4 regions of the Pseudomonas gebzensis genome follow, and region 1 is predicted to be linked to each of the others. Evidence: predicted binding sites of a transcription regulator. Region 1 holds the regulator's gene; each other region holds the start of a gene.

Region 1 (2,202 bases):
TTTTCAGGGTGCCTTCAAACTCACCCAGAGAGGTATCGATAGATTCCATTGCGCCCCCTGGCGACTTAGCCGTTCACGCGCTCGAAGATCTTCTCGATCTTTTCTTTGAGCACCTGGGCGGTGAAAGGCTTGACCACGTACCCGTTCACACCAGCCTGTGCGGCCTCGATGATCTGGTCGCGCTTGGCTTCGGCAGTGACCATCAGCACCGGCATGCTCTTGAGCGTGTCGTGGGCACGCACCTTGCGCAGCAGGTCGATGCCGGACATGCCGGGCATGTTCCAGTCGGTCACCAGGAAGTCGTAATTGCCCCGCTCCAGCATCGGCAGGGCGGTGAGGCCATCGTCGGCCTCTTCGGTGTTGGTGAAACCCAGATCGCGCAGCAGGTTCTTGATGATCCGCCGCATCGTCGAGAAATCGTCAACGATGAGGATTTTCATGTCTTTGTTCAATTAGAGATCTCCAAACAGTCTCATCACGCGCTCGGCGCCGAGCGTGTGCGTCATTCGTTCTTTAAGCGGCACATTGCAAGCCTTGCGCTGCAACCTGTGCGGCGTTGTCTGACCGTTACATGCCTTGCAAAACCACCGCGATCCACGTTTGCCGGTCACCTGCCGCGCCGGCGCGTCAGCGCGCGCGCCACTCACCCAGGCGACTGCGCAGACGCGCCGCGCACTGGCTGTGCAACTGGCTGACCCGCGATTCGCTGACCCCCAGCACCTCGCCGATTTCCTTGAGGTTCAGCTCTTCGTCGTAATACAGCGCCAGGACCAGACGTTCACGCTCCGGCAGGTTGGCGATGGCATCGGTCAAGGCCGCCTGGAACCGTTCGTCTTCAAGGCCACGGCCCGGTTCGATCTGGCCGCTGGCACCGTCCTCGTGCAGCCCTTCGTGTTCGCCGTCCTGCAGCAGGTCGTCGAAACTGAACAGGCGGCTACCCAAGGTATCGTTGAGGATGCCGTAATAATCATCCAGCCCCATCTTGAGTTCGGCAGCAACCTCGTGATCTTTAGCGTCACGTCCGGTTCTGGCTTCAACGGCGCGCATCGCCTCGCTGACCATGCGCGTGTTGCGGTGCACCGAGCGCGGTGCCCAGTCACCCTTGCGCACCTCATCGAGCATGGCGCCGCGGATGCGAATGCCGGCGTAGGTCTCGAAACTGGCGCCCTTGCTGGCGTCGTATTTGTTGGCCACTTCGAGCAGACCGATCATGCCGGCCTGGATCAGGTCCTCGACCTGCACGTTGGCCGGCAGCCGGGCCAGCAAGTGGTAGGCAATGCGCTTGACCAGCGGCGCGTAGCGCTCGATCAGCTCGTACTGGGAATCTTTGGCTGCCCGGCTGTACATCTTGTAACCGCTCGCACTCATAGCACCGGCCCTGCGCTGGTCGGCTGCACCAGGCGCTCGACGAAGAACTCCAGGTGGCCGCGAGGATTGGCTGGCAGCGGCCAGCTGTCGACCTTCTGCGCGATGGCCTTGAACGCCAGGGCGCATTTGGAACGGGGGAACGCTTCGTACACGGCGCGCTGCTTCTGCACCGCCTTGCGCACGCATTCGTCGTAGGGCACGGCGCCGACGTACTGCAGGGCCACATCGAGGAAGCGGTCGGTGACCTTGGTCAGCTTGGCGAACAGGTTGCGCCCTTCCTGCGGGCTCTGCGCCATGTTGGCCAGCACGCGGAAGCGGTTCATGCCGTAATCGCGGTTGAGCAGTTTGATCAGTGCGTACGCGTCAGTGATCGAGGTCGGCTCGTCGCACACCACCAGCAGCACTTCCTGGGCCGCGCGCACGAAGCTCACCACCGAGTCGCCAATGCCGGCGGCGGTGTCGATCACCAGCACGTCGAGGTTGTCGCCAATCTCGCTGAAGGCCTGGATCAACCCGGCGTGCTGCGCAGGCTGCAAGTGCACCATGGTCTGCGTGCCCGACGCCGCCGGCACGATGCGCACACCGCCTGGGCCCTGCAACAGCACGTCGCGCAGCTCGCAGCGGCCTTCGATGACGTCGGCCAGGGTGCGCTTGGGGGTCAGGCCCAGCAGCACGTCGACGTTGGCCAGGCCAAGGTCGGCGTCGAGCAGCATGACCCTGCGTCCCAGCTCGGCCAGGGCCAGGGACAAGTTGACTGAAACGTTGGTCTTGCCGACGCCGCCTTTACCGCCGGTTACGGCGATCACCTGTACAGGATGCATGCTACCCATGTCT
Region 2 (2,202 bases), on a different contig from region 1:
GCCGTGCAGGCTGGCGAAGCCTTCGAGCTTGTCCAGCGCATCACGCGACTCGAATGCCTCGGCATAGAGCTCGATGGCGGCGTAGGCGGTATAGCAGCCGGCGCAACCGCAGGCATTTTCCTTGGCATGACGCGCATGCGGCGCCGAATCGGTGCCCAGGAAGAACTTCGGGCTGCCGCTGGTAGCCGCATCGAGCAGTGCCACCTGGTGGGTGTTGCGCTTGAGGATCGGCAGGCAATAGAAGTGCGGACGGATACCGCCCACCAGCATGTGGTTGCGGTTGTACAGCAGGTGCTGGGGGGTGATGGTGGCGCCCACGTTGGCCGAGGCCTCGTTGACGAACTGCGCCGCATCGCCTGTGGTGATGTGCTCGAAAACCACCTTCAGGTCGGGGAAACGCTCGACCAGACGGCGCATGTGCTCGTCGATAAAGCGCTTTTCACGGTCGAACACGTCGATCTCGGGGCGCGTCACTTCGCCGTGCACCAAGAGCGGCAGGCCGGTTTCGGCCAAGGCTTCGATGGCCGGGAAGATCTTGTCGATGCTGGTCACGCCGGAGTCGGAGTTGGTCGTGGCGCCTGCCGGATAGAGCTTGGCGGCATACACGAAGCCACTGGCCTTGGCGGCCAGGACGTCCTCGCGGGTGGTGCGGTCGGTGAGGTACAGCACCATCAGCGGCTCGAAGCGGCTGCCCGCTGGACGGGCGGCGAGGATGCGCTCGCGATAGGCGCCGGCTTCATCGGCACTGCGCACCGGGGGCACCAGATTAGGCATGATGATGGCGCGGGCGAAGGTGCGTGCGACATCCGCAACGGTGTGACGCAGCACAGCACCATCGCGCAGATGGATGTGCCAGTCGTCGGGGCGCAGGAGGGTCAGGCGATCGGACATTGGGGATTCCAGGCGGGTCGAACTCAGGGCGCCAATGCTACCGGAAAAGCGCCGTCCGAGCATCTGCGCTGCCAAGGCTGCAGGGCCACTATCAAGTTTTAGCCGACACGTCCGATAGCCTGCAGGTATGCCGCAACGATTCATGGAGCCACCCGTGCGCCAGCGTTACCTGTTCATCCTCACGCTGCTCGCCAGCCTGCCGGCAGGGGCCATGACCCTGCAGAGCCGCTTGGAAGACGTCGCCTGGAAGGTCGAGGGCGATCAGTTCGAGTGCCGTCTGGTCCAGCCGATCAAAGGGTTTGGCAGCGGTGAATTCGTTCGCCGGGCTGGCGAGCAGCCGACCTTCAGCCTGCGCTCTGACAGCCACTTGCTGGGCACTGGCAGCGCCTCCCTGCTGGCCGCAGCAGCGCCCTGGCAGCCGGGGCGTGGCGATATCGGCCTGGGCTCGGTGCGCCTGGCGGCCAGTGGCCTGTTGTTCACCTCGACTCAGGCCCAGGCCAGCCGGGTGATCAGTGGCCTGCTGGAGGGGCGCAGCGCCGTGGTGCGCAAAGCCTCCGGCATGGGTGGGCAGGCCATCGAAGTGCGTGTGTTGCCGGTGAGCTTCGCCAAGGGGTTCGATGACTACCTGGCCTGCGCGGGCAAACTGTTGCCGATGAACTACGACCAGGTGCGGCAGACCCAGGTCGCGTTCCCTGGCACGGGCGCCGAGCTGGACAGTGCTGCGCGCACGCGGCTGGACCTGATTCTGGACTACCTCAAGGCTGATCCGTCGGTGAACCACATCGAGCTCGATGGCCATTCCGACAACAGCGGCAACCGCCTGAGCAACCGTGACATGTCCCGCCGCCGTGCGTTGGCCGTGGCGGATTATCTGGTCGGCCATGGCGTACCGATGGAGCAGATTCTGGTGCGCTTCCATGGCGAGCGTTACCCGCTGGTGAAAAACAACACCGCCGCCAACCGTGCGCGAAATCGGCGGGTGAACATCCAGCTCGAGCGTGTCACGCCAGCTCCTCGGCCTGCCGAGAAGCCCGCGCAGGCACCGCAAGCGGCCTCCGCGGAGCCTGGCCCAGCGGCGGCTGAGGGCAAGGCATCCACCTCAGCCCCTGCATCGCCTGCCACGCCTGCCGCTGCCCAGGCCGCCCCTGTTCCAGCGGCCGCGCCTGCCCAGGGCAAATGAGGGTCAAGCCATGAACGGCGGCGCACGTTCGGCCACTGTCGCTTTGTCATCACAAGCTGTCGCGCCCCTGTAAATCTGTGCGCAAGGCCGGTAGAATCGGAGGCTTTCCGTACAACCCCGTGGAGTGATGG
Region 3 (2,202 bases), on a different contig from region 1:
GCCGATCATCTGCTCGATTTCGACGGTCGATGCCTGAGTCCGCGCGGCCAGCGCGCGCACTTCATCGGCCACCACAGCAAACCCGCGCCCTTGCTCTCCGGCCCGCGCCGCCTCGATAGCCGCGTTGAGCGCGAGCAAGTTGGTTTGCTCGGCAATACCACGAATGACGTCGAGCACCTTGGCGATTTCCTTGACCTGCCCGGCCAGTTGCTCAACGGTGGTCGAGGAGTCCTGGATCTCCACAGTGGCATCATTGACCGCCGTCACCGCATCACGCGCCTGGGTCACACCGCGGTTGGCCTGATCAGAGGCAGTGCGTGATGCTTCGGAGGTGGAAACGGCGTTGCGCGCTACTTCATCGACCGACGACGTCATCTGATTGACCGCGGTGGCAGCCTGACGGATCTCGTCGTTCTGCCTCAGCAGCCCGCGGCTACCATCTTCCGTCACGCTGTTGAGCTCTTCAGCCGCAGAGGCCAGCTGATTGGCCGCATCGGAGATCTGGTGGAGCGTCTGCTTGAGGCTGCCCTGCATGCTGCCAAGGGCGTTGATCAGTTGGCCTGTTTCATCACCCGCATCGCTGGTGATCGACTGGCTCAGGTCACCGCCGGCAATCAACTGCGCCGAGGCGACGGCTGAGCTGATCGGCCGGCCGATCAGACGGCTCACCAGGATGCCCATGGCAAACGCCGCAATGAAGGCAAGCAGAATGCCCGCGTAGAGCGTCATGGACACCTGCTGCCCTTGCTCGGCGGCATCCACACCGCCTTGCTTGATCTGGCGGTTGTTCGATTCGACCATGATGGTGAATTCGGCCATGACCTTTTTGTACACCTCGGCCATCTCACCCGTGATCAGGCCACGCGCGGTTGGCAGATCGTTCGCCCTGACTGCTGCCAAGACCTTTTGAACCTGCTGCTGGTACGCCGGCCAATCCTTCTCCAACTGGTCACCGGCCGCACGCTCGTCATCTTCCAACGGCGTCTGCCGGTAGAGGGCAAAGGCGCGCTCACTGGCGGCCTGGCTGGCTGCCATGGCTTGTAGAATGCTGTCCTTGGTTTGCTCTGGAGCCCCTTCGGCGGTGGCCGTGATCAGCGCATAGATGTCGCGTTGCTGGGCGATTGCCTCAGACCGTGCCTCTGCCGTTTTCGACACCGAGACAAGGTTATTGGAGAACACCAGTCGCAGACTCTGCGACATCTGACTCACACCACGGCTACCCAACAGACCAACACCGAGCGTAATCACTGCGCAGACCCCGAACGCCGTCAGGAGCTTGGTGGAAAGACGAGCATTTTTTAAAAACATGGTGGTTCTCGAAGGCCGCAATTGTGTACTGAGGCTATCGACGAGGGGCATCAAAGATTGAGCGTTATTTCAGCCAGGGCCGCTCAGACCACGGTGGATCTCAGTCCCGTCCGGCGCCCTGGCTGTCCACGGGTGGGGAATACGCGATTCGGTCCTCGCCGAGTCGATGAAAAGGCGATTTCTTTATCCAGGGCAACGCCTTGTGGAATACCAACAGCTCTATTGCCCAGCCACTGAGGCAGAACACGGTTCTTGCACCCTTCTCCAATGGCATTTCATAAGACAGCGCGACGGTAGCGAACATGAGGCTGCCGAAAAAGAAGGAGGTGGCCATGGCATTCATGAGGAAATTCAGCCTGGGCCAGCTTTTTGGCAGCAGCTCCAGCGGGCCCAGTGCAAACAAGATAATGCCCAACGGCACCGTGTACATGATCAAAGATGCAGAGGGCTCTGCATAACGCAGCGCCATCACCCCTACCACCAACCACAGGCATGCTGCAGTTCGAGACCTGGTCGGCGTTACGCGCACGCTGAGTGCCCGCAGCTTTTGCCCTATACCCATCTGTCACTCTCCCTGGCTCGCGATCAGCGAGTCTATCACTCAGGGTGTGTAGAGAAACGATGGGAACGCGCGGGGCGCAGGCCATGTAGAGCAGCTACGCGAACGCAAGCCGATGCCAATGCCCAGGGCCATTCATGCGCGTCCCCGCGCTGGCGGGTAGCGTTAGAAGCGCCACTCCTCGGCCCGGACCAACTGACAGAACGCCCCCTCGAGCGTTGCATTGTGATGCGCGATGATGTCCTCGGCTTTGATCACTGGCGTGTCCGAACAGGTGTGGCCGTCGGCGATCAGTACTGTATCGAAGCCAAGATCTCGCGCAGCACGGCAGGTGC
Region 4 (2,202 bases), on a different contig from region 1:
TGCACATCGTCCAGGCTGGTCTGCAGGTACAGCGCGGTGAGCAACTGCCAGCGCAACAAGTGCGGGTTGTCCCAGCCCACTTGCGCGGCCAGCGCTAAATTGTTGGCCAGCAACACGGTGTTGGCGGGTTGGTTGAACCAGCGGCGCAGGCCGGGTTCCTGGTCCAGGCGGTGTTGCTGTTCCAGCGGATCCTGCTCACGGGAGATGCTGATCACCTGGGCCAGATGCTCACGCTCTTCGAGCAGCAGGCGGTAACCCTGGGTCACCCACTCTGGCAGCCGCCAGTGTTCGGCCACCGCGCGGCACAGCGCCATGATGCGTACGCCGAACAGCTCCTGCTCGACCTGCGCCGCGTCCTCACCGCGGTGAATGACCCGCAGCTCCCAGGTATCGAGCAATGCGGGGTAGGTCAGCGCCAGCGGCCACAGTGGCGACAGAAACAACAGGCTGCCCCAGTGGATTTCCTGCCATAGCCGTGCCAGACGGCTGGCGAACAGGCCGCTGGCCTGCTGGCTGGCGTGCTGGCTGATCTGCACGAACTGGTTGAGCGTGGGCGGCAGGTCGCTGCTGGGTATCGCCGGCAGGCGGGCGAGCAGTTGCGCGCAGCGCGCCAGGCCCAGGCGATTGAGCGCCACTTCCAGGCTTTCGGCCGGTTCTGCCTGGCTGGCGTTGGCCGAGTGGTTGGCCTCACGCATCACCGACAGCACCAGCGCGGGGCTGCCCTGCATCAGTTCAGCGATGTCGCGCAGCGAGCGGCGTGAGTCGTTGATGGCCGACAGCACGCGGTCGTGGCTTTCCTTCGGAACAGGAAGCCGAACGCCATCGAGCACCTTCACCCACGCCTCTAGCGTCGATGGAGTCTGACTTGGGACCTTGGTTTCACTTGGCATTTTGACATCAGTCCGAACTGGCTTTTCGCTAGGAGTGGCTATAGTCTGGCGCAGTTCTGCCGATAAGTAGAAGAAGAGTTTCAGAGCCCCCCTCAAGGTCCTTTTTCACATCTGCTAATACGTTGAATTTATGGCAAAAATTATCGGCATTATCATCGTATTCGCCAGCGTGCTCGGCGGTTACGTTCTCTCGCACGGCAAGATCGGTGCCCTGATTCAGCCGTTCGAAGTGCTCATCATCGGCGGCGCCGCACTGGGTGCGTTCATCCAGGCCAACCCCGGCAGCATGACGATGCACGTCTTCAAGAAATCCCTGAAGATGTTCAAGTCGCGTTATACCCACGCTTTTTATCTGGAAGTGCTGAGCCTGGTGTACGAGATCCTCAACAAGAGCCGCCGCGAAGGCATGATGGCGATTGAGGCCGACATCGAAGACCCCGCCGCCAGCCCCATCTTCAGCAAGTACCCGAGCATCATCGGTGACGCATCGATGATCGCGTTCATCTGCGATTACCTGCGCATCATGTCCACCGGCAACATGGCGCCCCATGAGCTTGAAGGCTTGTTCGACATGGAGCTGCTGAACATGAAGGAAGAGCTCGAGCACCCCTCTCATGCGGTCACCGGCATTGCCGATGGCATGCCTGGTTTCGGTATCGTCGCGGCGGTACTGGGCATCGTGGTGACCATGGCGTCGCTGGGTGAGGGCGACCAGGCGGCCATCGGTATGCACGTCGGTGCGGCGCTGGTCGGTACCTTCTTCGGTATTCTCGCGGCCTACGGCTTCTTCGGCCCGCTGGCCAATTGCCTCAAGCACGATGCCAAGGAAGAGATCAACGTGTACGAGGCGATCAAGGCCTCGTTGGTGGCTTCGGCCTCCGGCATGCCGCCCACGCTGGCCGTGGAGTTCGGCCGCAAGGTGCTCTACCCGGGCCATCGTCCAAGCTTCGCCGAGCTGGAACAAGCGGTCCGCGGTCGCTGAGTCATGGAGAACAACCAGCCCATCATCGTCAAGCGCGTCAAGCGCTTCGGCGACGGACACCACGGCGGCGCCTGGAAAATCGCCTTCGCCGACTTCGCCACGGCCATGATGGCGTTCTTCCTGGTGCTGTGGCTGATGTCCACGGCTACGCCGGAGCAGAAGATCGCCATTGCCGGCTACTTCCAGGACCCGATCGGTTTTGCCGAAAGCGGCACGCCTTACGTCATCGACCTGGGCGGCACGCCGGAGATGGCGCCGGACAAGACCATCAATCCTGAACAGAACATGGAATCCACGCCGCCGCTCAACCCGCAGGTGAACAAGGACCAG

What was found. The regulator FliA, encoded in region 1, starts transcription of late flagellar genes. The targets are predictions, from matches to a motif close to CTAAAGTTTNNNNNNNNNNNGCCGNTAA.
Region 2: the regulator FliA is predicted to act here: its motif matches at 982-1,009, upstream of SJI00_RS12430 (flagellar protein MotY).
Region 3: the regulator FliA is predicted to act here: its motif matches at 1,343-1,370, upstream of SJI00_RS14060 (methyl-accepting chemotaxis protein).
Region 4: the regulator FliA is predicted to act here: its motif matches at 929-956, upstream of motA (flagellar motor stator protein MotA).

What each region holds. Positions count from the first base shown of each region.
Region 1 is NZ_JAXQNS010000001.1:477,340-479,541, reverse strand. It holds gene SJI00_RS02235 (protein phosphatase CheZ) at 1-49, opposite strand, end outside; gene SJI00_RS02230 (chemotaxis response regulator CheY) at 66-440, opposite strand; gene fliA (RNA polymerase sigma factor FliA) at 628-1,368, opposite strand; gene fleN (flagellar synthesis regulator FleN) at 1,365-2,198, opposite strand.
Region 2 is NZ_JAXQNS010000005.1:353,376-355,577, forward strand. It holds gene pyrC (dihydroorotase) at 1-891, opposite strand, end outside; gene SJI00_RS12430 (flagellar protein MotY) at 1,046-2,071, shown strand.
Region 3 is NZ_JAXQNS010000006.1:308,689-310,890, forward strand. It holds gene SJI00_RS14060 (methyl-accepting chemotaxis protein) at 1-1,308, opposite strand, end outside; gene SJI00_RS14065 (hypothetical protein) at 1,409-1,777, opposite strand; gene SJI00_RS14070 (cysteine hydrolase family protein) at 2,033-2,202, opposite strand, start outside.
Region 4 is NZ_JAXQNS010000008.1:27,408-29,609, forward strand. It holds gene SJI00_RS15905 (HDOD domain-containing protein) at 1-890, opposite strand, end outside; gene motA (flagellar motor stator protein MotA) at 1,021-1,872, shown strand; gene motB (flagellar motor protein MotB) at 1,876-2,202, shown strand, end outside.